3 regions of the Terrabacter sp. NPDC080008 genome follow, and region 2 is predicted to be linked to each of the others. Evidence: predicted binding sites of a transcription regulator. Region 2 holds the regulator's gene; each other region holds the start of a gene.
What was found. Region 2 encodes LexA, which represses DNA repair genes until DNA is damaged. Its sites were predicted from a motif close to TCGAACANNTGTTCGA; they were not measured.
Positions count from the first base shown of each region.

Region 1 (7,067 bases), on a different contig from region 2:
CCGTCGCGCTGTTCGTCGTCATGGCCGTCGTCACCGGCGTCGCGGCCCGGGCACGCGGCAGGCAGCACGCCGTCGCCGAGACCCACGCCCACGAGCACGGCATCGAGTGCGGACACCCTGCGGTGACCCACGGCGACCACGTCGACTACCTCCACGACGGCCACCTTCATGCCGCGCACGAGGGCCACTACGACGAGCACGGGGACCACGACCACCCGTCGCCGGCGCCGGCCGAGCAATCCGGTACCCCTGGAGGCGAAGCGGCCGCAGCCTCCTCTTCCACGTCGACAGGAACGACACGATGACCGGCACGAACAGCCCCAAGGTCGCCGCCCTCTCACGCAAGCCGACCCGGCAGCAGGCTGCCGTGGCCGAGCTGCTCGAACGCTCCGACGACTTCACCTCGGCCCAGACGGTGCATGCACGGCTGCGCGAGGCCGGTGCCGGCGTGGGGCTCGCCACCGTCTACCGCACGCTGCAGTCGATGGTCGAGGCCGGCACGGTGGACGTGCTGCGCACCGACGACGGCGAGGCCGTCTATCGCGCCTGCTCAACGCATCACCACCACCACCTGGTGTGCCGCAGCTGCGGTCGCACCGTCGAGGTGGAGGGGCCCGCGGTGGAACGGTGGGCCGGCAAGGTGGCGAGCGAGCACGGCTTCATCGGCGTCACCCACACCCTGGAGATCTTCGGCACCTGCGCCGACTGCGCCGCCTCCTGACCCGATGGCTCACCGAACGCCGCGTTCGGTTTCGAAAGCCGTGTTCCAACAGCGCGTTCGAGACCGAACGCGGCGTTCGGTCTGTGGGGAGGCGGGTCAGCGGGGCACGGGGGTCCCGGGGGTCAGGAAGTCGAGGTCGGGGTGTCGACGGCTCCGCCGTAGCGGCGGTCCCGGGCGACGTACTCCTCGATCGCAGCCCACAGGTCGCGCCGGTCGTAGTCGGGCCACAGCCGGTTCTGGAAGACCATCTCCGCATACGCCGACTGCCACAGCAGGAAGTTGCTCGTGCGCTGCTCGCCGGAGCTGCGGACGAAGAGGTCGACGTCCGGCATCGTCGGCTCGTCGAGGTAGCGCTTGATCGTCTTCTCGTCGACCGACCCGGGGCGCAGCCGGCCGTCCTTGACGTCGTGGGCGATCCGCTGCACCGCGTCGGCGATCTCGGCGCGGCCTCCGTAGTTGACGCAGAAGTAGAGCGTGAGACCGGTGTTGTGCTGCGTCAGCTCCTGGGCGATCTCGAGCTCCTTGATCACCGACCGCCACAGCCGGGGTGCCCGCCCGACCCACCGCATACGCACGCCCCACTCGTGCAGCTGGTCGCGCCGGCGGCGGATGACGTCACGGTTGAAGCCCATGAGGAAGCGCACCTCCTCCGGCGAGCGCCGCCAGTTCTCGGTGGAGAACGCGTACGCCGACAGGTGCGTCACGCCCACCTCGATAGCGCCGGCGACGACGTCGAGCAGCGAGGCCTCCCCCGCCTCATGCCCCTTCGTGCGCGGCAGGCCGCGTGCGTTGGCCCAGCGGCCGTTGCCGTCCATCACGATCGCCACATGCTTGGGCAGCAGGTTGCCCGGGATCTGGGGCGCGGTGGCGCCGGACGGGTGCGGGAAGGGCTTGGCGTACACGGCTCTCCGGTCGGTCGGGGTCGGGATCGACTGCAGCGAAAGTGGGCTCGGCGACACTACTCAGGCACGCTCGACGAGGCGCAGCGACCGCAGCCCTCGCTCGATGTGCCACTGCAGGAAGGCGGAGACGAGGCCGTTGCCCTGTCGCCGGCAGCGCTCGTCGCTGGCGTCGGCGACGTCCCAGTCGCCGGTCAGCAGGGACGCGAGGAGGGTGAAGGTCTCGGGAGCGGGGGCGCTCGAGCCGGGCGGACGGCATACGGAGCAGACGGCGCCGCCGGCCTGCACGTTGAACGCCCGGTGGGGACCCGGCGCGCCGCACCTCGCGCAGTCGACGAAGCTCGGGGCCCAGCCGGCGACAGCCAGCGAGCGCAGCAGGTAGGCGTCGAGGACGAGCCCCGGGTCGTGGGCGCGCTCGGCGAGCGAGCGCAGGGCACCGGCGAGCAGGAGGTACTGCTGCGTCTGCGGCTCGTGCTCCTCGGTGAGCTGCAGGGCGGTCTCGAGCATCGAGGTGGCGCACGTGTAGGCGGTGTAGTCGCGGGCGATCGCGTCGCCGTAGGGGGCGAGGGTCTCGACCTGCGTCACGGTGTCGAGGTTGCGTCCCTCGTAGCACTGCACGTCGACCACCATGCCGGGCTCGAGGCGCGAACCGAACCGCGACTTCGTGCGGCGTACGCCCTTGGCGACCGCGCGCACGCGACCGCGGGTACGCGTGAGCATCGTGATGATGCGGTCGGCCTCGCCCAGCTTGTGGGTGCGCAGGACGATCGCCTCGTCACGGTAGAGGGGCATGGCCCCATTCTCCACCGTCGCCTCGCGCGGGCGGCACCGCACGCGCCGTCGCGGGCCGAGCGCACGACATCTGGCCAACTCGAGTCGAACACCCGTTCGACACGTTGGGGTATCGTGGACGGCATGGACCTCTCTCTCCAGGGTTCGCTGCTCGACCTGACCGACGCGATGACGCTGCGGGAGGTCGGCACGGGCCTGACCCGCCACCGGCTGACGCGCGGGGCGTGGGTCGACGTGCGGCCCGGCTGGCTCGCTGCCGGCGACGAGCTGTTCACCACCTTGCTCCACGAGGTGCCGTGGCACGCCGAGCGACGCCAGATGTACGACTCGGTCGTCGACGTCCCGCGGCTCACCAAGTTCTACGCGGCCGACGAGCCGCTGCCGCACCCGATCCTCGTCGAGGCCCGCGACGCCCTGAGCCGCCACTACGCGCCCGAGCTCGGTGAGCCGTTCGTCACCGCCGGGCTCTGCCTCTACCGCGACGGGCACGACAGCGTCGCCTGGCACGGCGACCGCATCGGACGCTCGCGCGACACCGACACGATGGTCGCGATCCTCTCGCTCGGCTCGCCGCGCACCCTCACCCTGCGACCCCGCGACGGCGGTGGCATCCCCGGCACCACCCAAAAGAGCTTGCGCTACCCGCTCGGGCATGGTGATCTCGTCGTGATGGGCGGCTCGTGCCAGCGGACGTGGGACCATGCGGTCCCCAAGACGTCCGAGCCGATGGGCCCGCGCATCTCCGTCCAGTTCCGTGTCGCCGGCGTCCGCTGAAGGAGCCCTCCGTATGCCGTCAAGCCGCTCAGGTGGCCCCCTGCCCTTCCTCGACCACCTGGCGGCGGACTCCGCCCGGTTCCGCGAGGCGCTGGCCTCGGCCCCGAGCAGCGCGCGCGTGCCGACGTGCCCCGACTGGGACGCCGACGACCTGCTGTGGCACCTCGCGGAGGTGCAGTGGTTCTGGGGCGAGATCGCCGAGCGCGGCGTCACCGACCCCGCCGACCTCGACGCCCTGAACGCCTCACGCGAGGAGCGACCCGCCGACCGCGCGGGCCTGCTCGCCTTCTTCGACCGCTCGAGCGAGCGGCTGCACCGGACGCTGGCCGGGCTCTCGCCCGAGACGCCCCTGTGGATGTGGGCCGACGACAAGACGGCCGGCTACATCCGGCGACGACAGGCGCACGAGGCACTCATCCACCGGCTCGACGCCGAGCTCACCGTCGGGGAACGCACCCCGATCGACTGCCGGCTCGCGGCCGACGGCGTCGACGAGGTGCTCCGCATCATGCGCGGCTACGAGCCCGAGCCGGGCCTGACCCACGTCCCGAGCGCCGCGCCGGTCACCCTCGTCACCGTGGACGCCATGCACTCCTGGAGCCTGACGCCGGTGCGCGTGACGGGCACCTATGAAGGTCGCGCCATCGACCTGCAACGATTCCTCGTCACCGACGGCCCGGACGACCGGGCGGCCGCCGAGATCTGCGGGTCGGCCGCCGACCTCGACTGCTGGCTGTGGAACCGTCCCGCCGAGGGCGAGATCACCCGTGAGGGAGACGTTGCAGCGCTCGCCGCCGTCGACGCGGTCCTCAGCGACTCGATCGACTGAGCCCCGACCGCCCGGGCCGACGCAGGCGCGGGAGCGCCCCGTGGGCCATGGCCGCCAGCGCCACGACGACCGGCACGAACGCGAACAGGTAGCGGGAACGGCCCTCGAGGACGATGGTGAACGCGGCGATGCCGAGGACCGTGAGCGCCAGCAGGAGGGTCTCCCGGCGGTAGGGAGCGCGCAGCAGCCCGAGGCCCGCCACGAGCAGGACCGCGAGCCACACCGCCTGCGTGACGTCGGCGCGAGTTGCATATGACGAACCGTGGAACCCGTTGAGCGAGTGCACGACTCCCGTCAAGCCGGTGGCCGAGGCGAGCGTCCCGGGCAGTGAGTCCGGCCCTTCGCCCCAGGCCCAGAACATGCCGTCGCCCCAGTTCCACGCGGCCTTGCTCGCGTAGAAGGCAAGCATCCCGCCCGGTCCACGCTCGGCCCAGCGGTCACCGAGGAAGCGGGCGGCATACGCCCTCATCTCCTCCTGGGTGCGCCCGGAGATGGCTTCGACCATCTCGCGCGAGTAGGCGCCGTAGTTGACGACCCCATCCGAGGTCCGTTGCTCACCGGCACCGTGGGCCACCCACCAGAGCAACGGCGGGGACGCCGACGTGTCGATGCGCGTCGTGTCGACGCCGCTCGCCGAGGTCGCCGCCGCCGAGAGCCCGAGGCCGAGGCCGACGAAGAGGACGGCCGAAACCGCACATGCGGCAACGACGGCGGCCCGTCGGCGGCCGGCGACGTCGTGGTCGAAGACCGCCACGACGGCCGTCAGCACAGCGGCGATCGCGATGACCACGGGGGTCGTCTTGATCGCGTAGGCCACCGACACCGACAGGATCGCGAGCACCCACAGCAGGACGCGCCGCGAGAGCCGTCCCGGCGCCAAGGCCCTGGCTGCCAGAGCAACGGCCCCGACGACGAACGGCATCGCATAGAAGTCGGTGTACGGCACGGCGAGCCAAGGACTGGTGCCGACGAGCACGAGCGTCACGAGCTGCGCGGCGAGGGACGGCCCACGGCCGGCGACGCGCACGACGAGGAGGTGGACGGCATACAGCGTCACGGCGACGCAGATCCCGTTGAGGGTGATGAGGATCGCGTCGGGAGCCAGCGAGAAGCGTTGTCCCACAGCGGCGCCCACGCGGTCGATGGCGAGCAGCGGCAGGTTGTTGGGGTAGAGCGAGAGGTAGTCGTAGTCGGCCGTGCCGAGCGGTCGGCCGGCCTGGAGACTCCGGGCCATCTCGATGACGACTCGGGCGTCCCAGCCGTAGTGGTAGCGGGTCATCAGTCCGACGAACGTCGCCACGACCCCGCCCCCGAGGGCGACGACCGGGGGCACCCAGCGGCCTCGCAGCCAACCCGGGAGCCGGATGACCATGGCCAGCAGCACCAGGGCCACGGTGACGGGGACGACCACCTGCCACCGGTGCGCGACATTGACCGGGCGCGGTGCGACCAGGCCTGCGAGCGCCACCGCGAGGAGCGAGACCCCGGCCAGTCGAAGCAGAACTCGACCGACCGGGGACTCCATGGCGCCAGACGCTACCCCACCGGGGCAGCCCTGCTGTCAGGCGGCGGAACGGGCGTCCCGCTCGGCCCGGTTGACGGCCGAGACGATGGCCTTGATCGAGGCGGTGACGATCGAGGAGTCGACGCCGACCCCCCAGAGCACCCGGTCGCCGACGGCGCACTCGACGTACGCCGCGGCACGCGCGTCGCCACCTGCCGACAGGGCGTGCTCGGCGTAGTCGAGGACGCGCACGTCGGGCGTGCCCTCGATCGTGGAGAGGGCGTCGACGAAGGCGGCGATCGGACCGTTGCCGGTGCCGTTCACCGTCACCGGCTCGCCACCGTCGGTGACGGTCGCCTCCATCGTGCTCGCACCGTCGACCGTGGAGTCGGTGACGACGTTGACCAGCTCGAAGCGTCCCCACGGGCTGGCCGGGTTCGGGAGGTACTCGTCCTGGAACCTGCCCCACAGCTCGGCGGGTGCGACCTCGCCACCGTCCTGGTCGACGCCGCGCTGGACGACGCCGGAGAACTCGATCTGCAGCCGGCGCGGCAGGTCCATCTGGTGCTCGGTCTTCATGATGTACGCGACGCCGCCCTTGCCGGACTGGCTGTTGACGCGCACGACCGCCTCGTAGGACCGGCCGAGGTCGTGCGGGTCGATCGGGAGGTAGGGCACGCCCCAGACGAGGTCGTCGACGCTCGTACCCTTCTCCTTCGCCTCGGCTGCCATCGCCTCGAAGCCCTTCTTGATGGCGTCCTGGTGCGAGCCGGAGAAGGCGGTGAAGACGAGGTCGCCGCCATAGGGGTGGCGCTCGTTCACCGGCAGCTGGTTGCAGTACTCGACCGTGCGGCGCACCTCGTCGATGTCGCTGAAGTCGATCTGAGGGTCGACGCCCTGGCTGAAGAGGTTCATCCCGAGGGTGACGAGGCAGACGTTCCCGGTGCGCTCGCCGTTGCCGAACAGGCACCCCTCGATGCGGTCGGCGCCGGCGAGGTAGCCCAGCTCGGCCGCCGCCACGCCGGTGCCCCGGTCGTTGTGCGGGTGCAGGCTGACCACGACGGACTCGCGCCGGTCGAGGTGGCGGATCATCCACTCGATCGAGTCGGCGTAGACGTTGGGAGTCGCCATCTCGACGGTCGCGGGCAGGTTGACGATCATCTTGTGGTCGGGGCTCGGGTCGATGACGTCGATGACCGCGTTGCAGATCCGCATGGCGAAGTCGAGCTCGGTGCCGGTGTAGGACTCCGGCGAGTACTCGTAGTAGACCTGCGTGTCGGGGATGGTCTCCTCGAGCTTCTTGCACAGGCGCGCGCCCTGGACGGCGATGTCGATGATGCCGTCCTGGTCGAGGCCGAAGACGACCCTGCGCTGCAGCGCCGACGTCGAGTTGTAGAAGTGGACGATCGCCTGCTTGCTGCCGCGGATCGCGTCGTAGGTGCGCTCGATGAGGTGGTCGCGGCACTGCGTCAGCACCTGGATCGTCACGTCGTCCGGGATGTGGCCGCCCTCGATGAGCTCCCGGCAGAAGTCGTAGTCGGTCTGGCT
Region 1 is NZ_JBFBLC010000002.1:31,663-38,729, reverse strand. It holds gene AB0316_RS06020 (metal ABC transporter permease) at 1-305, shown strand, start outside; gene AB0316_RS06015 (Fur family transcriptional regulator) at 302-721, shown strand; gene AB0316_RS06010 (isoprenyl transferase) at 844-1,623, opposite strand; gene recO (DNA repair protein RecO) at 1,684-2,412, opposite strand; gene AB0316_RS06000 (alpha-ketoglutarate-dependent dioxygenase AlkB) at 2,536-3,186, shown strand; gene AB0316_RS05995 (maleylpyruvate isomerase family mycothiol-dependent enzyme) at 3,200-4,015, shown strand; gene AB0316_RS05990 (hypothetical protein) at 3,996-5,540, opposite strand; gene leuA (2-isopropylmalate synthase) at 5,577-7,067, opposite strand, start outside.
Region 1: the regulator LexA is predicted to act here: its motif matches at 2,497-2,512, upstream of AB0316_RS06000 (alpha-ketoglutarate-dependent dioxygenase AlkB).

Region 2 (7,067 bases):
GATGTGCGCGGCCGTGCTCGAGCACACCGCCCGGGTCGTCGTGCCCGATGCACGACTGGACGAGCGCTTCCGCCACAACCCCTTCGTCACCGGACGGCTCGGGGACGTCCGCTTCTACGCCTCGGCGCCGCTCGTGACCCCGGACGGAGTGGCGATCGGACGCCTCTGCGTCTTCGACTCGCATCCGCGCCAGCTCGATGCAGAGCAGGAGCAGGCGCTGGGCACGGTGGCCGAGCGGGTCGTGGACGTGCTTGAGCTGCGGCTGCGCACCAGGCGCCTGGAGAGCTCGCTCGAGGCGCTGACCCGCACCCAGCAGGAGCTGCACCGGTCGAACGAGGCGCTGTCCGTCTTCACCGGCCAGGTGAGCCACGACCTGCGGACGCCCCTGACCGCCATCATGGCCAGCACCGAGCTGCTCGGGCAGGAGGACTCGGTCAAGGACGACAAGTGGGCCCAGCGCCTGGTGACGACGGCGCACCGTGCCGCCACCCGGATGGCCGGGATGATCGACCAGATGCTCGCGTATGCACTGGTGGGCGCTCAGCTGCAGCGCAGCCCGACGGATCTCGGCGACGTGCTCGCCTCGGTGCTCGAGGACCTCGCGCCGACGCTGGGCAGCGCAGGGGCGACCGTGAGTGCGGGCCGGTTGCCGACCGTGTCCGTGGACCGGCAACAGCTGTACTCGGTCCTGCTCAACCTCGTCTCGAACGCCGTCAAGTACGCCCGCCCGGACGCCGCGCCGGTCGTCGACGTGAGCGCCGAACGCCGGGGCGGGTCCTGGCGCATCCAGGTCCGCGACAACGGCATCGGGATCGCCGAACAGGACCGCGAGACGGTGTTCGGGCTCTTCCACCGGGCACCGGACGCGAAGAGCTCCGTCGAGGGCAGCGGCATCGGGCTCGCAACCGTCAGGCGGATCATCGAGGCCCACGGCGGCCTGATCGGGATCAGCGGCGTCGAGGGGCAGGGCACGAACGTGTGGTTCGAGCTGCCCGGCGAGGACCACGACGGCGACCCCAACAGGTACACCAGCAACGACACCGACCACGACAACCCTCCCAAGAGCAATCACGCCAGCGGTCACGACATCGACGAGGCCTGATCCAGGAACGCCGCACCCCCTGCAGGGGATGCGGCGTCCGGGGGCGGCCACGGCGGGGTCGAAGCGCCGCAGTCGCCAGCCGCAGAGGTGGAGCCAACGCGGCCGATCTGGGGGACGGGCGTGCGCCCGTCAGTGGGCGGGGATGACGAGCTGCTGCCCCGCGTGGATCTGTGACGTGCTCAGGCCGTTGGCGACCTGCAGCTCGACGACGCCGTCGGTGACGGACAGCTCGGGAAGCTCGCGAACTGCGATGCCGGACAGGGTCTGGCCCGCGTGCACGGTGATCGTGCGGGCATCCCCACTGGCCGAGGCGAGCTGGCCCGCGAGACCGACGCCGAGAACGGCGATGACGCCGGCGACGAGCACAGTGCGCACGAGGCGGCCGAAACGCGTCAGCCGCATCGTGGGTGCGGCGCCGCAGACGCGCTCCGCGTCGGCCGCACGGCCACCGGCACGGCGGGCGAGGACTGCATCCCGGCCGGTTGGAACGAGCACGAGGTGCCGCTCGACACCCCGCCCGACACCCTGCTCGACGTGACGCCGGGCCTTCCGCTCGACACCGGCCTGACGAACGTCCTCGACGACGACGGCGCTCATGGTGACCTCCCCTTGCTCGTGATCCGGCGAACATGTGTTCGATAGAACGTCTGTACGATTTCTAGCACGCCTCGGCGACGAAGTCGAGACACGCATCGAACACATGTTTGGCAACTGTGTTCGAAACTCGTAGTCTGTGCTCACATCAGACACCTCAGCAGCCACCACTGACACTGGTCCCGACACAGCGACATCCGGGGAGTCAGCCGCGGTCTGAACGAGAGCCGACGAAGGGAACACCATGGGCGTGACCGAGCTCCCCGACCGCGAGAACGGGGACGGCCTGACCGTCCGCCAGCGGCGCGTGCTCGAGGTCATCCGCAACTCCGTCGACCGGCGTGGCTACCCGCCGAGCATGCGAGAGATCGGCGACGCCGTGGGCCTGGCCAGTCCCTCGAGCGTCTCCCACCAGCTCAACGCCCTCGTGGCCAAGGGCTACCTGCGCCGCGACCCGAACCGTCCGCGCGCCCTCGAGGTCGTCTCCCCCGACGCAAAGGCCGAGGACCTCGGCTACCGCGCGGGGTCCGGCGAGCCGGCCCGCCCAGGCGGCGACCAGTACGACACCGAGACCGACTCGGGCGATGCCCGACCGCAGGCCTCGTACGTGCCGGTGCTCGGGCAGATCGCCGCCGGGGTGCCCATCACCGCGGAGCAGGTCGTCGAGGACGTCTTCCCGCTGCCGCGCCAGCTCGTCGGCGAGGGCGAGCTCTTCCTCCTCAAGGTCACCGGCGACTCCATGGTCGAGGCCGCGATCTGCGACGGTGACTGGGTCGTCGTGCGCCAGCAGCAGCACGCCGACAACGGTGACGTCGTCGCTGCGATGCTCGACAACGAGGCGACCGTCAAGACGTTCAAGCGCAAGGACGGCCACGTGTGGCTCATGCCGCACAACCCCGACTTCTCCCCCATCGACGGCGACCACGCCACGATCCTCGGCAAGGTCACCGCGGTGCTGCGCCGCATCTGAGCGGCTGCGACGCGGACCAGGCCGCCCGATGGCCCACGAGCGCACGCGCGACGTCGTCCTCACCTACCGCTACCTGCGGGGGGCGATGATCGGGCTGCTCCTCATGCTGCTGCTGTCGGTCGGCTACCAGTGGTGGTGGGAGACCGGGCACTCCTGCTGGCTGGGTTCCATCAGCGCGTACTACTACACCCCTGCCCGCGGCATCTTCGTCGGGGCCCTCTGCGCCCTCGGCGCCAACCTCATCGCCTACAAGGGGCACTCGGCGGAGGAGGACGTGCTGCTCAACTTCTCGGGCCTGATGGCCTTCGTCGTGGCCCTGGTCCCGACCGAGCCCGACGGGCGGTGCGGGCCCAACGCATACACCCAGACGGCACCCGAGATCGCCGCCGCCGTGCGCAACAACATCTGGTCGCTGCTCGTCGTCGCCGTCCTCGCGGCTGGTGTCGTCGCCTGGCTCCAGCGTCCCGGCCGGGCGGCCGCGCGCGCCCGACGCACCGTGCGCTCGGTCGTGGTGAGCATCGCCTGCGGTGCGGTCGTGCTCGGTGAGCTGGTCCTCTTCCTCGCCCTGCGCGACCGCTTCATCGCCCTCAGCCACGGGATCGCGGCCGCCACCATGGTCGCCGGCGTGATCGCCGTCATGGTACTCAGTGCCCTGCGCGTCGACGAGCGTCACCAGGGCCGGGCCGACGGTCGCGGCTCCGTCTACAAGCGGATCTACATCACCCTCGCCGTGGCCCTCGCCGTGGCCCTGGGCACCGCCGTGCTCACCGCCGTGAGCGTGGCCGGCCTCGACCACCTCGTCCTCGTCTCGGAGGTGATCATCATCGCCTTGTTCGGCACGTACTGGGGCGTGCAGACCAAGGAGCTGTGGGACCTGCGCGATGCGCACGGGCCCGAGGCGCGCGCCGCGGGCCCGACCGCCGAGTGACCCGGGCGAGGATCGGCCGGCGCACGCCTCAGTGCCCCAGCCCGTTGCGCAGTCGGGTGAGGGTGGGGCCGAGCGGGGCGTGCAGGCGCAGGGTCGCCTCGCCGTCGCCGCGGGTCGCCGAGCGGGTCACGATCGCGACGGGCACGTCCCTCTGGTGCGCCCGGCGCACGAACCGGTAGCCGCTCATCACCGAGAGCGACGATCCCAGCACGAGCACGGCACCGGCGGCCTCGACGAGGCTGAAGCACCGCTCGACGAGCGCCTTGGGCACCGACTCACCGAAGAAGACGACGTCCGGCTTGACGGTGTCGCGGCCGCACACGAGGCAGCGGGGCGCGTGGAAGGACTCCACGAGGGCGTCGGCCAGGACGATGTCACCGTCGGGGCGCACCTGCTCTCCCCACTGCGAGCCCACGGCCGTGGCCGCCTCGGCGAAGCGCTCCATGAACCCGGGGTTCGCCTGTGTCATTCGCTCGTGCAGCCCGATGCGCGAGGTGTACTCCCCGCAGGTGAGGCACACGGCGCGATCGAGCGAGCCGTGCAGCTCGACGACGTCGGTGGCACCGGCCGCCTGGTGCAGGCCGTCGACGTTCTGCGTGATGACCGGTCCCACGTAGCCGCCCTGCTGCAGGTCGGTGACGACGCGGTGGCCCTCGTTGGGTTCGGCCGCATTGAACCGCTGCCAGCCGATGTAGCTGCGCGCCCAGTACCGCCGCCGCGCCTCGCTGGAGCCAGCGAACTCGCCGTACGTCATGGGCTCGACCCGCCGGGTCCCGTCCGGGCCGCGATAGTCGGGGATGCCCGACTCCGTCGAGAGACCGGCCCCCGACAGCACGACGACCCCGCCGCCACTGACGAGGTCGACGAGGTCCTCGAAGGTGCCGAGGTCGTGGGTCTCGAGCGGGAGGGTCCGGGTCGTGGACAGCCGGGTCGTGCCCGTCGCGGCGGTCGACTGCGGGGGTATGCCGTTCGGCTGCTGCACGTCGTCAGCCTACGTCTGCCCCCGGCCGGGTCGAAAAGCGCGGCACCGCCCTACTTCCATAATCGTCCGTTATGCTTTGTGCATGATCGATGCTGCCGGCCTGCGGGTCATGAAGGCCATTGCCGACGAGGGAAGCTTCACCAGCGCCGCCAACGCCCTGGGCTTCACCCAGCCGGCCATCTCGCAGATGGTCCGCCGCCTCGAGCAGCGCACCGGCACCGTCCTCGTCGAGCGCTACGGGCGCCAGGTCCGCCTCACCGAGGCCGGCCAGGTGCTGGCCCGGCACGCCGTGGGCGTGCTCGCGGCCCTCGACGCCGCCGAGGAGGAGATCACCGCTATCGCCGGGCTGCGTGCCGGACGGGTCCGACTTCAGGCCTTCCCGAGCTCGTCGGCGACGCTCGTGCCGCGCACCTTGGCAATCCTCAAGGCACGCCACCCCGACATCACCGTCACCTTCACCGAGGCCGAGCCGCCCGAGTCGCTGGCCGCGCTGCGCAACGGCGACTGCGACGTGGCCGTCGCCTTCGCCTACGAGGGCGCCGAGCTCGGCGAGCTCGAGGAGGACCTGTCGCTCCTGGTCACGCGGCGCCTCATGGACGACGAGGTGCGCCTCGTCGTCCCCGGCGGCCACCCGCACGCCCACGACGAGGCCGCGACCCTCGGTGACTTCGCGAGCGAGGAGTGGATCGCCGGCTGTCCCCGCTGTCGCGGCCACCTGCTGTCCCTCGCCGACACGGCGGGCTTCCGCCCCAACGTCGCCTTCGAGACGGAGGACTACGTCGCGCAGCTCGGCCTCGTCACCGCCGGGCTGGGGGTGGCCCTCGTCCCCGACCTGATCCTCAACGCCGCCAAGCACGACCAGGTGGCGATGCTGCCGCTCTCGCCCGCCTCGCGCCGCCAGATCCTCGCGGTGACCACTCCCGACCTCCAGCGCGTGCCCGCTGTGGCGGCAGCGCTCGACGCCCTCTGCGAGGCGGCTGGCGCCGACCCCACGGTTTCCCCCGCCGAGCTCGCCGGCGCCACGGCCTGACACCGGGCCGGACGGCTCGACCACGTCGCGGGGTCGACCCGCCGCGTCACGCGCGAGCGCGCCGGCACCACCCGGCATACGGTGGGCCCATGGGTGACCGCGACCGCATCTCCTACCTGCCCGTGCCCGGGCGCGACGACGTCCCCGAGGGCGTGAGCCGCCTGTGGGACAAGGCGCAGGAGGCCTTCGGCTTCGTGCCCAACGTCTTCCGGGCACAGGCCCTCAACGGCGAGCAGTTCCTCGCCTGGTGGGGCTACTTCAACCTCCTCGTCAACAAGGAGGGACACCTGAGCAACGCCGATCGCGAACTGCTCGCCGTCGTGGTCAGCAGCGTCAACCGCTGCACGTACTGCGAGGTCAGCCACGGCGCCGCGCTCCGTGAGTACACCGGCGAGGCTGTCACGGCAGACCTCGTCGCCTCCAACTGGCGCCAGGCGGGACTGCCCGAGCGGGAGTATGCGATGGCCTCCTACGCCGAGAAGCTCACGCTGCACCCGGCCGAGGTCACCGAGGCCGACCTTCAACCGCTGCGCGCCGTCGGGCTCGACGACCACCAGGTGCTCGAGCTCGTCCAGGTGGTCGGCATGTTCAACCTCACCAACCGGGTCTCGACGGCCCTCGGCTTCGTGCCCAACGCCGAGTACCACGCGAGCGGCAGAGCCGACTCGTGACTCGCGTCGCCGTCGCTGCCCCCGGGCCCAGCGCCCTGGCCGCCGGGCTCGAAGCCGCTGCCGAGGGCGGCAACGCCGTGGACGCCGCGGTGGCCGCCGCGGTCACCGCGATGAGCACCGAGCCGGGGATCGTCAGCCTCATGGGCGGCGCCTTCGTCAGCATCTGGCCCGCCGGTGGCGACCCGGTCGTCGTCGACGGCAACGTCGAGATGCCCGGACGCGGTCTCGACCCGGCCGCGTTCGGCCGGGGCGTGCGCCAGGTCAGCACCGACTACGGCGGCGGCATCACCATCGGCGCCGGCCACGGCTCCGTCGCCAACTCCGGTGCGGTGCAGGCACTCTCGCTCGCCAGGGACCGCTTCGGCAGCCTTCCCTGGGGCCGGCTCGTGGAGCCCGCCGCCCGTGCCTGCAGAGAGGGCTACCGCACGGGCGCCTCCGCCGCCCTCTACCTCGGGCTCGTGCGCGACTCCCTCTTCGGCGAGGATCCCGAGGCCCACGCGCTCGTCACCGGCGCCGACGGCGGCCCGCTCGAACCCGGCGAGACGGCCCTCAACCCGGACCTCGCCGACATCCTCGATCTGCTTGCCGCACAAGGCGCCTCACTGTTCACCACCGGGGCGGTGGGCCGGGTCCTCGCGGAGTGCATGGCCGCGCACGGCGGCCTCGTCACCCAAGCCGACCTCACGGCATACGAAGCGGTGGTGCGCACGCCAGTCCTGCGGACGCTGGGCTCCTTCCAGGTGGCCCTCAACCCGCCTCCGTCGGTCGGCGGCCCCATGCTCGCGGCGAT
Region 2 is NZ_JBFBLC010000006.1:263,946-271,012, reverse strand. It holds gene AB0316_RS17460 (GAF domain-containing sensor histidine kinase) at 1-1,102, shown strand, start outside; gene AB0316_RS17455 (LysM peptidoglycan-binding domain-containing protein) at 1,232-1,699, opposite strand; gene lexA (transcriptional repressor LexA) at 1,941-2,666, shown strand; gene AB0316_RS17445 (hypothetical protein) at 2,695-3,594, shown strand; gene AB0316_RS17440 (Sir2 family NAD-dependent protein deacetylase) at 3,623-4,576, opposite strand; gene AB0316_RS17435 (LysR family transcriptional regulator) at 4,659-5,606, shown strand; gene AB0316_RS17430 (peroxidase-related enzyme) at 5,696-6,277, shown strand; gene AB0316_RS17425 (gamma-glutamyltransferase) at 6,274-7,067, shown strand, end outside.

Region 3 (7,067 bases), on a different contig from region 2:
CGATTCCCTGGTCGGCCACCGCGGCGTCCGGCTCTCGGGTGGGCAGGTGCAGCGGCTGGCGCTCGCGCGAGCCCTCGCCTGCGACGCCGAGCTGCTCCTCGCTGACGACGTGTCGTCCGCGCTCGACTCCGCCACCGAGATCGAGCTGTGGTCCACCCTGCGGGAGCGGGGTGCCACGGTGATCGGAGCCACCTCCAAGCGCGCCGCCCTGGCCCAGGCCGACCGCGTCGTGGTGCTCGTCGAGGGTCAGGTGGCCGCGGTCGGGCCTTGGGTCGAGCTGTCGGACGACTGGGGTCACCTCGCGGGCTGACCGGGTGCGTATGGCACTGGGACGCGAACGGCTCAACGGCGATGTGCACCGTCCGTGCGCGTAGCGTGTCGGCATGAGCGCAGCTGTCGAGGAGGCGCCGAGGTGATCCACGTCAGCACGCTGCTGCTCGCGCTGGACCTGGCCGGGACCGCGGTCTTCGCCCTGAACGGGGCACTGACCGCGGTCAGGGCGGCCCGCCTCGACATCGTCGGGGTCCTCACCCTGGGGATCGTCACGGCGATCGGCGGTGGCATCGTGCGTGACGTCATCATCGGCTACCTGCCGCCGTCGACGTTCCGCGACTGGCGCTATCTCGTTGTGGCCGCGACCGGTGCGCTGGTCGCGTTCGTCTGGGGCCGCAGGCTCGACCGGATGACCTTCGCCATCGACGTCTTCGACGCGCTCGGCCTCAGCTTCTTCGCCGTGACCGGGGCCAGCAAGGCACTCGATGCGGGTCTCGGACCGATCCAGGCCATGGTGCTCGGGGCCATCACCGGGGTGGGCGGGGGAACGATCCGGGACGTGATGATCGGGCGCGTCCCCACCGTGCTCAGCAGCGGGTTGTATGCCATCCCGGCCCTCGTCGGTGCCGCCATCACCGTCGTGGCCGCCGAGCTCGGCCTTCGGGGCTGGCCCGCCGCCGTCGTGGCCGTCGTGGCCTGCTTCGTCATCAGGCTCGTGGGCATCCGCTACGACCTCAACGCGCCGGAGCCGCCCGGAACGCAACGGGCCTGACCCAGGTCGGCCCCCGCGGCCGCTTCGAGCGGCGCGGCGACCTGGAGGTGCCGGCGGCCCTGGACGTCCCGGCGGCCCTGGACGTCCCGGCGGCCCTGGACGGGTCGGCGACCCGCGCCCTGCGCTGCCCCCGGACGTGCCAGCGACCCCGCCGGTGGTGGCGGGGTGTGGGGCGTGGTGGTCAGGTGTGCCAGGTGACGCCGAGGGCGGTGATGGTGGCGGTGAGGTCGCGTTCGTGGACCTCGGTGTGGTGTCGCTGGCAGAGCAGGGCGCTGTTGGACACGCAGGTCGTGCCGCCGTGGCGCCAGTGGACGACGTGGTGGGCTTCGCACCAGGTGGCCGGAACGGTGCAGCCGGGGTAGGTGCAGCCTTTGTCGCGGTGGATCAGGGCCAGGCGTTGGCCCCGGGTGAACAGGCGCCGGCTGCGGCCGACGTCGAGGGGTTCGCTGTCGGTGCCGAGGACGACGGGGATGATCTCGGCGTCGCACGCCATCCGCCGCACCACGCCGGGGGACAGGACGTCACCGGAGAGGGTGGTGCCGGTGCCTGTATTGGTGAGGTCGCCGAGGAGGGTGTCCCAGTCGATGAGGACGACGACCTTGGCCTTGTCGGTGACCGGGACGCCATCGGCGGCGGCGACGCCGCGCTGCACCATCGTCAGCAGGGCTTCGAGGCGGCGCCGGGCGAAGCTGCGAGTGTCGTCGCTGATCTTGTGGCCGTGCTCGTCGGTGACGGGGGCGGGCGCGGAGAGCGGGTCGATGGCGGCTTTGACGATGGCGGCCGCCTCCGGGTCGAGGGTGGCGCGCAGGCCGACCATGCCGGTGGCGGTGGGCTGGGTGAACCACAGGCCGCGAGCGTCACGGCGCCGGTGGTCGAGCCGGTCCTCGTCCTTGGGTGGGCGGATCTGTTCGGTGTGGTGCCGGGCGAGGCGGGCGAGCTCCTCAGGGCGCAGCTGCGCGGCCTGGTCGGTGAGGTCGGCGATCGCGGTGGCGAGGTCGGCGGGGTCGGCGATGGGGTGGGTGCGGGTGTGGAAGTCGATGATCTGGGCGGCGTGGCCGACGGTGACCTGTTGGGTGGCGACGAGCATCCGTAGCCGGGCCCACCGGGTTTCGGTCAGGGCGGTGCCGACGGTGACGAAGGCTTTGGCCTGTGCGGCGGTCAGGGACGGGTCGTGCCGGCGGAGCCAGTCGGTGCGGGACAGGCCTTCGGGGGCGTCGGTGCCGCGGGCGGCGAGCTCGGCGATGATCGTGACGAGGGTGACCTCGTAGGTGCGGCGTTGTGCGGCGACCCGCTCCGCAGCGGCGGTCAGGTCGAGGTCCGCGTGGGTGGTGAGGCCGAACCCGGCCATCGCGGCGACCTCGATCGCGTCCAACGTCTCGGGCCGGCTCCCGGTGCCGTGGTCGCGGTCGGCGTGGGCGGCGGCGTGGGCGTCTATCGCGGCGAGCCAGGCGGGGTCGTCGATCATCTGCTGGTAGCCGGCCTCGTCGAGCCACTGCACCTGGTCCAGGTCCAGCGACTCCAGTTCCTCGGCTGAGTTGCCTCCCCACGGCCCGGCCGGTGCCCCGGCCGGTCGGGTATGCGGGGCGACCCGCCGGGTCCGCCGCCGAGCGGCCGCGGCGTCGCACGCGCTCTCACCGTCGCCGGCACCGGCGTCAGCGTCGGCGGCATCGGCGGCATTGGCCAGCTTGGCTGGCTGGTGCTCGGATCCGTCGGCGGGTCCCGCCTGCGCCGACTGCGCCGGCCCTGGCTCCCGGAACCACTCCGACCACGCCGGCTGCGCGGCTTGAGCGGGACCGGCTGTCGGGGCGAAGAACGCCGACCCGGCCGGCTGGGCGAAGAGGGCCGAGTCGGCCGACTGCGAGGCATGAGCCCACTCCGACCCCTCGCGCGCCTGGGTGAAGAAGGCCGACCCCACCGACCGCGCGGACAGCTGCGAGGGAGCGGACGGCATACGCCCCGCGAAGCGCTCCCAGAACCCGCCCTCGGCCACCCCACCCGCGGCGCGCTGACGCGCCTCGAGGTCGGTGAGCCGGCTCCGGAGGAGCTCGAGCTTCGATGGTTCTGGGGCCATGAGTCGAACATACATTCGATCACCGACAGTGGATCGGGCTCATCCGCAGCAGGGACCTGCGTCGACGAGACCCCGATGGGTAGGACAACAGATGCCGGTCCGTCCGACCGGAACGAGCGCCGCCGGGGAGTTCCCGACGGTGACGTCTTCCGGTCCGGCAACCGGCCCAGCGGAAGACCGCACGATCGAAGGGAGCGAACCGTGCCCGAGAACCCTGACGCCCAGCCGCGCACCGAGCCTGCGACGCAGGCGGCTTCGTCCGTTCGGCGCGAGCCGTTTGCAGGGACGGCGGAGGAGCGGGAGCCCGAGAGGGACGCGATCCCGGACGGCCCACACGCGCCGGGTGACCCGGGCGACGACGAGCTCGAGGCTCAGGCGGCCGACGACTTCTTCCATGACCGGCCGGCCGCGACCTCCGCGCGAGTCTTCGACCCCGGCTCAGACGCAGCTTCGTGACGAGGGGTTGCTGAGCCCGTCGCGTAGTGCGGCGCGCGGTTTGACTACAAGCCGTCCGCGGTTCCCGTCTCGACGAGCTCGGCCGCGATGTCGGCCAGTTTGCGGTTGGCGTTCTGGCTGGCTACGCGGAGCCGGTCGAACGCCTCGTCCACCGTCAGCTTGTGGCGTTCGATGAGGATGCCCATCGCCGCCCCGATGGTGCGGCTGCGCAGCAGGGCCACCTCGAGGTTCTCCGCGGCGTCCTCGACGCGTGCTGCGTCGATGGCGATGGCGGCGTGCTCGGCCAGCACGTGGGCCCGGGCGGCGGCGTCGCGGTCGAAGGCGTGCGGCCGGTCCGCGTACACAGTCATCACTCCGGTGGTCGCACCCCGCAGCACCAGGGGGATCGAGATGACTGCGCGCACGCGGGTGTGCGCCACCATCTCCTCCGCGTAGTGCCGGAACTGCTCCTCGTGCTCGAGGTCGGGGCAGCAGACGGTGCGGGCCTCGTCGAAGGCGACGATCCCGGGGCTCGCGCCGACCCCGACCGCGATCCCGCCGATCACCCGGACGAGCTCGGAGTCGTTCGCCGCGAGCATCCGGGCCGGCCGCTGGTGCACGTCGTCGGTCACGACGACGGCGGCCCACGTGCAGGGCACGGCGTGGATCGCCGACTCGACGACCCCGTGGACGGTGGGCATGACGCCGGGAGTCTCGACGAGCTCGCGGGCCAGGTGGGCGAACTCCTCGGGTGAGGACGGGTGGTCGATCACACCGGTCATGGTTCCGATCCGTGGGAGGGGTGGGGCGGCGTCCTGCGGTGGGCCACTCAAGTGTGCTGCGGACACGATCCCGTTGTCACGGGTCGACGATGAGGGCCTGCGGTGCGGCCTGCTTCATCCGGGTGTTGAGCCAGCGCAGCTGGCGCCCGGTCTCGGCGTTGGCGGAGTTCGCGACCTCGAGCAGCTCGCGGTCGCGCAGGCCCTGGGCCCCCTGGGCGACGACCGTCCACGTCGTCTGGACCAGTGAGCCGAGCACGTGCAGGTCCTGCAGGTCGCGCAGCAAGCCCACCGGACCCGAGCGCACGTCGGCGAGCCCCGAGGCGTGCAGGCGCTCGGGCTCCTCGAGCTGCTCGTCCTCCCCGTAGCGCTCGATGACGGGCGCCAGTCTCTCGCGGTGCTGGTCGCTCCAGCCGGCCAGGGTCTGGCAGGTGTGGTAGACGTCCGCCTCCTGCTGGTGTCCCTGCGCGACCGCTCGGAACGAGTCCGCGAGGGTCTTCTCGCTGTGGTCGGCGAGACCGATGTAGGTGCTGAGGTGCGGCATCAGGACCTCCGGTGGACGGTGTCGGCGGCTGCTTCCTTGACGGTGTCGACGGCCGAGGCCACCCGCGACTGATGGTGGCCGGCCGTGCCCGACTGGCTGGGGTCGAGGCTGTATGCCGGCGTCTCCTCGAGCACGTGGCTGCTGGTCGGCTCGCCACCGCCGGTCGCGAGCACGTGGTGGCGGCCCGGGGCCGGCGCCGAGGCTGTGGTGGTGGGCGCGGGGGAGGGCCCGTCGCCGTCGCGGACCTTGGTCACCCGGCAGGCCGCGGTCTTGAAGTAGGGCTGCTTGGACACGGGGTCCCAGACCGTCATCGTCAGCTCGTTGGCGAGCCGGTGCTCCGCGTCGGGGGCCAGCCCCGTCGGGTCCCAGTGGCCGTAGTGGAACGGCGCGAACACCGCGCCCTCCATGACCCGGCCGACCCGGGCGCGGACCTCGATCGCCCCGCGAGGGGACTCCACGCATACCCAGTCGCCCTCGGCGATGCCGAGCCGGTCGGCGTCGGGCGCGGACAGCTCAACCCACGCGTCGGGCGCCGCGTCATGGAGGGACCGGGCGCGCCCGGTCTTCGTGCGGGTATGGAAGTGGTATGCCGTCCGCCCCGTCGTGTAGAGCAGCGGGTAGTCGTCGGAGGGCAGCTCGTGGGCAGGGGAGTACGGGGCGCCCTTGAGGAAGGCCCGCCCGCCGGGTGCTTGGGCGCGGTGCTCGAGCTCGGTGACCGTGCCGCCGGTGACGAGGTCGTGGCCGTACGTCTCGCAGTAGTCGGTGTCGGTGGGGAAGACGCCGTCGCCGTAGAGGCGGTCCGTGCCGTCGGGGTGCTCCTCGTTGACGGGCCACGGTATGCCGGTGGGTCCCCTCAGCTTCCCGTAGCTGAGCCCCGTGTAGTCCACCGGCCGCCCCGCGGTGACCGCCCGCCACGCGTCGAAGACCTCCTCGGGCGTGCGCCAGGTGATGAGCGGGTCGCCGTCCTTGTCGGTGAAGCCCATTCGGTCGGCGTACATCAGGAGGATGTCGAGGTCGCTGCGCGCCTCTCCGGGCGGCTCGACCGCCTTGTCGGACAGGTGGACCGTGCGGTTGACGTTGGTGAAGGTGCCGGTCTTCTCGCCCCACCCGGCCGCCGGCAGCACCACGTCGGCGAGCTCGGCCGTCTCGGTGAGGAAGAGGTCCTGGACGACGACGAAGCACTGGTCGCCGGAGAGGATTCTGCGGATGCGGGCCGACTCCGGCATCGACACGGCCGGGTTCGTCGCGGAGATCCAGAGCAGCTCGATCGATCCCGTCTCGGCGTAGCGGAAGATCTGCATCGCGTGGGTGGGCGGCGCCCAGTGCGGGATGGTCATCGGGTCGACGTTCCAGACGTCGGCGAGCTGGTCGACGTGCTCGACGTTGTCCCAGTTGCGGAAGCCGGGGAAGTCGCCGTCGGCGCCGCACTCGCGGTTGTTCTGGGCCGTCGGCTGGCCGTTCATCTGCAGGACGCCGGCGCCGGGGCGGCCGATCATGCCGCGCAGCAGGTGCAGGTTGTGCACCGCCACGGCCGCCGCGGTGGCCTGGTGCGACTGGTAGAAGCCCTGGAGCACCGTGGAGAGAACCGCTCCGCTCTCGCCGAAGATGCGTGCGGCGCGCCGGACGTCCTCCGCGTCGACCCCGCAGATGTCTGCCACGTGCTCGGGGGTGTAGGGCTCGACGGTGGAGCGCAGGTCGTCCACACCGATCGTGTGGGCGGCGACCCAGTCCTCGTCGACCCAGCCGTTGGCGAAGAGCTCGCGCGTCAGGCCGTTCATCAGGGCGAGGTTGGTGCCGACCCGCGGTGCGAGGTGCACGCCGCCGGTGCGCTGGGCCTCCTGGGCCACGAGGGTGCGGCGCGGGTCGACGCAGACGACCGTGGGCGGATCCTCGCCGCGGGTGCGGTCGAGGATGCGGGCCCACAGCACCGTCTGGGTCTCGGCCATGTTGTGGCCGAAGAGGAAGATCGCGTCACAGTGCTCGATGTCGGTGTAGGAGCCGGGCTGCCCGTCCGCGCCGAACGACTCCTTGAAGGCGGCTGCGGCGGTGGCGGTGCACAGGCGGGTGTTGCCGTCCATGTGGGGCGTCCCGATCCCGGCCTTCCCGATCACCGCGAGCGTGTAGTACTCCTCGATGAAGAGCTGCCCGGAGGTGTAGAAGCCGTGCGACAGCGGGCCCTTGCGGTGGAGCAGG
Region 3 is NZ_JBFBLC010000007.1:152,395-159,461, forward strand. It holds gene AB0316_RS18460 (ABC transporter ATP-binding protein) at 1-310, shown strand, start outside; gene AB0316_RS18465 (trimeric intracellular cation channel family protein) at 413-1,045, shown strand; gene AB0316_RS18470 (DUF222 domain-containing protein) at 1,227-3,116, opposite strand; gene AB0316_RS18475 (hypothetical protein) at 3,318-3,572, shown strand; gene AB0316_RS18480 (GAF and ANTAR domain-containing protein) at 3,617-4,333, opposite strand; gene AB0316_RS18485 (hypothetical protein) at 4,410-4,874, opposite strand; gene AB0316_RS18490 (nitrate reductase) at 4,874-7,067, opposite strand, start outside.
Region 3: the regulator LexA is predicted to act here: its motif matches at 3,120-3,135, upstream of AB0316_RS18470 (DUF222 domain-containing protein).